Regions from separate parts of the Glutamicibacter endophyticus genome, predicted to be linked through region 1. Evidence: riboswitches for the same ligand, from Rfam matches in the RefSeq annotation. Region 1 holds a riboswitch; the other holds the start of a gene.
What was found. A riboswitch is a leader RNA that binds a small molecule or an ion and turns the genes downstream of it on or off. The one in region 1 is predicted to bind S-adenosylmethionine.

Region 1 (3,206 bases):
GTTACGCGAGAACTCGGAGACTTCCTGCTGACGCGATTCGACACGCTTTCCCGAGCTCATCAGCTGCAGGTAGTCCAGCACGATCATGCGTAGCTCATTGCGCTGCTTCAGGCGACGGCACTTGGCGCGAATCTCCATCATCGACATATTCGGTGAGTCGTCGATGAACAACGGCGCCTCGTTGAGGCGTCCCATGGTGGTAGCGATCTTGGTCCACTGCTCATCGGCCACATCGCCCTTACGCAGCGCCTGCAACTGAATGGAGGCCTCGGCGGAGAGCAGGCGCATGGCGATTTCATTGCGGCCCATTTCCAGCGAGAAGAACACGGTGGCCATACGGTGCTTGATGGCTGCCGAGCGTGCGAAGTCCAGGGCGAAGGTGGACTTACCCACCGCCGGGCGAGCCGCGATGATAATCATCTGTCCGCCCTGCAGGCCCTGGGTCAGCTCGTCGAATTCGTAGAAGCCGGTAGGCACACCGGTAATGCCATCGCCGGCGTTAGCGGCGTTCTCGATCTCATCGACGGTGCCTTCAATGATGTCGCTCAGGCGCACATAGTCTTCGGAATTGCGGTTTTCGGCGACCTTGTAGACCTCGGCCTGGGCCTCGTTGACGATGGCATCGACCTCGCCATCGGGTGAGTAGCCCATTTGCACAATGCGCGTACCGGCATCCACCAGGCGGCGCAACACCGCACGTTCACGCACGATCTCCGCATAGTAGGCCGCGTTAGTTGCCGTGGGGACTTGCTGGACCAGATTGTGCAGGTAGGCGGCGCCACCTACGCGCGCCAGCTCATTGCGTTTGGTCAGCACATCGGCCACGGTCACCGCATCGACCGGCTCACCGCGACCATACAGGTCCACGATGGCCTCATAGATAAATTCGTGGGCGGGACGGTAGAAGTCCGCACCGCGCACCACCTCGACGACGTCGGCGATGGCATCCTTGGAAAGCATCATGGCGCCCAGCACGGAAGACTCGGCGGCCAGATCCTGTGGAGGTGTGCGCCCCGCATCCGCGTCGCGGCTTTCGTACGTCGGCTCAGCGCTCATAACTGACACTTCCATCCCCTTGAGTTCCACCCGGGCGGCTCTGCCCCCACCTTTTAACCAACTCACCAACACTGTCAGGCGTTACCGACAGGTTGAGTCGTGACATTGTGGATATTCGTCCGCCCTGTGCCAACGATAGGCGCGTTTACCACGGATCGAAACCCACTTATCCACAAAATATGTGGATAAAGGTGAAGCCCCTGTGGATTCGCTGTTTACGACTTGGGGAGAACTCTGTGGATTATTAAAATCACATCTTGTCAATAGCCATCTGACAAGGCCGTTTAGAAAATGGGTACTGTGGATACAAGTTTATTTTTCACAGTTATTCAGCCTGTAGATATCGCCTGTCCACAGCGAATCACCGCGTTTCCGGGGCTTTAGACAGGTTTTCAACCCCTTATCAACAAGTTATCCACTGGATTGTGGATAACTATGTGGAATCTTTTCATACCTTATGCAGAGTCGGGCGTGTGACCCTAGACAAGCGCGGGCAGTCGGCGAATGGCCGAGTCATGGAAAACGACCGGGTCATGCTCGGCCACCCGGTGCGCATGCACGCGCAGTAGCACCACCCAGTGATCGCCTGCATCGACCTCGGAGTAGATCGAGGTTTCAAAGTGGGCGGCCGAGTCATCCAGCAACAAGGCCCCGTCGGCGGTAACTTCGGTGGAGACGCCGGCAAAGCGGTCGCCATGCTTCGACGCCAACTGGGCACACACCCACTCGTTGCGTTCACTGAGCACCGAGATTCCAATGCGTCCAGCCCGCCGCAACCGAGGCCAGGTTCGCGAGGACTTTTGCACAGCGAACATCACCAGCGGTGGCTCGAGAGAGACCCCAACGGTAAAGGAGGACGCCACGAATCCCTCTTGGCGCCCATCTACGGTGGCGCACAGGGCTGCAATTCCTGAGGGGTGTCGGGCAAAGACCGTACGCAGGGAGTGAGAATCGAGATCGTAGTTCAGCGGCAAGGTTTTATCCTTCGTTCTCATGCCCACCGATGCGTGACATGGACGCTCTGCGGCACGAGACCGCGGGTTTCCATGGTTTTCGTCTCGATGTGCGGTACTTGCCCCGCACGGCCAGTACGGGACCGAATCGTCACCTGGAGCACCCCACTACCGTTGAGAGGGTTGCCGGCCGACAAGCCAGGGCTAGATGTCGACACTCTTGATTCTGTTAAGAACAATATGGGCTACATGACGCGAGGGTCAAACAAACTGCGTAGCAAAGCTCAATATTCACCGGTTTATTCGACCCGCCGCGTCACTCACGGACTCGCGCCGCGTAATCTTCGTTGTTCACAAGGCGTAAGCGGGCTCAGCCCAAAATGCTGCCACTGATCAGCGAGATAATCATCGCCAGCACCGCGGTGTTGAAGAGAAAGGCCACATAGGTATGCGTCCGAATGGTGCGCAGGCCCTGGCGGGTGCGCGGGGTGCCTCCGTTATAGGCTCCCGCGGCCGAGACCATCAGCGCCATGGAAAGAAAGTCACCGAAGTCCGGTGCCTCGCGGATGTCGAAGTCAATGTGTTCACCGGCGGCATTTAGCCGGAAGTACTGCAAGGCGAAAGTGTAACCCACCGAAACCCAACTGGCCGCGGCCGTTACGATAACCAGCGCGGGTACGAGCGCACTGGGGCTGTCCCATGGCGTGAGGACCAGGCAGATAGCCACCACGAGTGAGGCTAGGGCAAGCGAGAGGGACCACGCCTGCGCGTCGTGTGCGCCCATGAATCGGCTCAACTGGCTCGGCCCGTGCTGCCATTGGTAGCGCGCGATGCGTTCGAGCAGACGTGGGTCGGTGCGGGTATATAACCAATGTGTCCAGCCAAGATTAAGCACCAGTGCCAAGGCCAAGCCACCGCCAACAGCGGTGACCAGCAACGCCGCACCATTTATGTCGGAGCGGGAAAGTAGTGAACCGATAAGGAGCGCAGGCAAGAGCGGTAGCGAGGTTACCGCGAGCCGGAAGCCGTCATCGAAGGCAAGCCGGCGCCACCGCGCGCGCAAGGTTCGCTTGGCCGATTTCATAGCTCAACTCTCGCACAGAACGAGATGACATGAGGTGCATTGCGCCATTGTTTCGCGAAATAAGCCCCGTTCAGGGGCGTGTCTTAATGGCTATAGTGCAAGTACACCGCCGG
Region 2 (3,206 bases), 650 kb from region 1:
ACGCTGCCTATGCCGGAAGCGATCTGGAAACCCAGCATGAACTGGTGCAGCAGCAAGCCGACAAGTTCGGCCGGGAATGGTTCGTCTTACCGAACCCAACCTACGGCAGCTGGTCCAAGGCCACGCTCGAGAGCTGGGATGTGGAGCCAAGCGAAGGCCGGTGAGGTTAGACGGCGGTGGTCCCGAAGAGCAGACCAAGGCAGTAGGTGACCGCCGCCGCCCCCAACCCGATGCCGAGCTGACGCAAGCCGCGCTTGAGCGGAGAGGCGCCGGAGAGCAGCCCCACCACGCCGCCGGTACCAAGCAGCGCCAACCCGACGAGGACCAGCGAGAGCACGACCGCGCCGGTGCCCGACAGACCGAAGATATACGGCAGGATCGGGATGACGGCGCCGGAGGCGAAAAAGGCGAAGGAGGAAGCTGCCGCGCCCGGGGCCGAGCCAAGCTCCTCGTGCTCCTTCTCAAGTTCTTCGGCGCGAGCCTCTGGATGCAAGGAGAAGGAAGGGTTGCAGTCACAGGTAAAAAGGCCCATGCGTTCGGCAACTCGGTGCTCGGCATCTTCGTCGCTCATGCCGCGCGCCTTGTAGATCAGCACAAGCTCATTTGCATCGAGGTCCAGGTTCGGGGCCGCCGCGAGAGTGACCTGTGTGGGCCGCGAGGCGGTCAGCAGCTCGCGTTGCGACCGTACCGACACATACTCACCGGCTGCCATGGACAGCGCGCCGGCCAAAAGGCCCGCGATACCCGAGAACAGCACGAAACCAGAGGCCACGCCGGTGGCCCCGACGCCCATGACGAGGGCCAAGTTGGAGACCAAACCGTCGTTGGCCCCGAAAACCGCGGCCCGGAAATTGCCCGAGAGGCGTGCCCGTCCCGCCGTGGCTAGCGCCCTGATGACTTCCTCGTGTACCTGTTCGTCCGCCGCCATCTGTGCGGTGGCGTCGGCATCCTTTTCGTAGGGGGAGCTACTTTCCGCGCGCTGAGCCAAGGCCAGCACGAAGACCGACCCGAAGTGACGTGCCAACCAGCGCAGGAACATGCGGCGGGTCGACGGACGCACATGGCGTGCATGCTCGCCGAGTTTGGTCCGCCAATAGGCCTCATGCCGTTCTTCGGCCTCCGCGAGCCCCAGCAGGATCTGCCGTTCTTGCCCTGTGCGGCGTTCGGCCAGCTCTCGATAGATGGCGCCTTCGGCGATTTCATCGGCCAAATAGCGCCGCCAACGGCGGATCTGTGCCGAGGTGGGCTGTGCTGACGAGCTGTCGCTACTCATGCGTTGTTGCTCCTGGGGCAAAGCCGGGCTGCTACGCCCGGCGAAGGCGAACTTCTCAGCTCCCCACACTAGCCAGCGAAGCGGGACTGGGGAATTTGGCAAGACTAAATACGCGCAGCCGGCCTCCGCGGGCTCCACGCGCGGCGGTGCGGATCAACAATTGCTGTGTTTCGGCGTCGAAGCGTGGCCGATCGACCGCGCGCGAGAGCGTACCTAGCAGTTCGTCGGGATTGGCTATGCCCCATTCTTCCCAGCGGCCCTGTCTCCGGAATCGGACAACATTGGCATGGGTATCGATCAAGGGAAACACGGCGTCGGCCATGGGCGATCCTTCGCGCTTAAGCTCTTGCCCGTGGCAATGGCACACGGACCGCTTCCTCATCCGAACCACCCATGAACTTGGGGTTGGTGTGTGGCCAGTCGGAGCTTGGCGCCACATCTCGTGAAGCTACACGGCCGATATTACCGTACGGCGTGGCCTACCGAATTCTGTTACGGCAGATTCGGGGCATGGGCGTACAGTCCGGCGAAGCCGTCGAGCTGTTCTCGCAAGATGTCGATATGACCGGCATGGCGGGCTGTTTCGCCGAACATGTGAGTGACGAGGCGGGCCAGATTGGTGTGCCGGTGTGTGACCCACCAGGTTACTTCGGCCGCGGTGGTGGGCTCGAGCTCGTCGCAGGCGGCTTCGGCGAAAGCGATGGCGCGGCGGTAGCTTTCGCAGACCTCGCGCAGGGTCAGCTCCTTTGGGACGGTGAATTCTGCCTGTGGGTCGTCGCTGGCCAGCACCTGACGCATGTGTTCGTCCTGCGGAGTTCTGCCCAGGCATTCGCCGAAGTAGGCGTACTCCGTTGCCGTCAAATGATGCACGATCCCGATGATGCTACTTCCGGTGGCGGTCATTTCCTGCCGGGCGTGGGCCTCCGACAGGTCGGCGCATTTCCATAACACTGCTTCTCGCGCCTCGTTGAGGTACTCTCGAACGCGCTGCGCGCCTGGATCCTGACTAAGACTCATGGTCCACAGCCTAGGAAGATCTCCAGCAAAAGAACAGGGGCCGCGAACCAAGTGGTTCGCGGCCCCCTGCCGGTCAGCGGGTGCCCCGGCTAGCTGCGGCGCACGCCTTCCTCGGTCGAGCGACCGGACAAGCGTTCGCTCCAGTGTGCGAGAACCGAGTCATCGGTCGGCTTGGTGGCCAAGGAAACGACCACGTAAACGATGGCGGAAATGGCCAGGCCGTAGTAGATCGGTTCGTTGGCGTACACGCCTGCGAAGGGCGCTTCGGCCTGAATCTCGAGGTAGATCATGGTGCCAAGGGTCACCAGTGCCCCGGCGGCCATGGAGGAGGCCGCACCGATTCCGGTGCCGCGGCGCCAGATCAGTCCGCCGAGGATCGAGACCAGTAGACCGCCGACGAGGATGTCGTAGGCAATGGTCAACGCGGCCACCACGTCGGTAAAGACGATGGCCAGCAACATGATCAGCACGCCGAGCCCCAGCACCCAGTAACGGTTGGACTTCACGTCTTCTTCCGGGTTGCTCTCGTGATCCACCTGCACCGTGCGACCGAATAGGTTGGCCACGACAGGCAACACGTCGTTGCGAGCAACGGTTGCCGAGGCAATCAGGGCGCCGGAGGCGGTGGACATCATGGCAGCCAAGGCGGCGGCCAGCACGATGCCGCCCAGACCGATGGGCAGCAGGTCGCTGGCCACGGTACCGAAGACAACGTCCGGGTTGTCCTTCGCGGTTTCGGCCAGTCCCGGTAGCGCCACACGAGCGCCCATACCCACCATCGCGCCGGCGACGCCGTAGATGATGCAGTAGATTCCGGAGGTCAGCCCACCCCATTGGGCGACCTTGTCGGTACGGGCGGTGAAGACGCGCTGCCAGATGTCCTGGCCGATCAACATGCCAAGGCCATAGACGACGA

Region 2: linked by a shared signal. The riboswitch ahead of ACJD00_RS02805 (hypothetical protein) and the one ahead of ACJD00_RS16040 (flavin reductase family protein) in region 1 are both predicted to bind S-adenosylmethionine.

The regions. Positions count from the first base shown of each region.
Region 1 covers NZ_CP174200.1:3,444,652-3,447,857, forward strand. Annotated here, with positions in the region: gene dnaB (replicative DNA helicase) at 1-1,056, opposite strand, end outside; gene ACJD00_RS16040 (flavin reductase family protein) at 1,536-2,051, opposite strand; SAM riboswitch class IV at 2,120-2,235, opposite strand; gene ACJD00_RS16045 (DUF1345 domain-containing protein) at 2,380-3,093, opposite strand.
Region 2 covers NZ_CP174200.1:573,207-576,412, forward strand. Annotated here, with positions in the region: gene ACJD00_RS02795 (5'-nucleotidase, lipoprotein e(P4) family) at 1-164, shown strand, start outside; gene ACJD00_RS02800 (VIT1/CCC1 transporter family protein) at 167-1,273, opposite strand; gene ACJD00_RS02805 (hypothetical protein) at 1,329-1,595, opposite strand; SAM riboswitch class IV at 1,611-1,721, opposite strand; gene ACJD00_RS02810 (DinB family protein) at 1,766-2,290, opposite strand; gene ACJD00_RS02815 (sodium:solute symporter) at 2,380-3,206, opposite strand, start outside.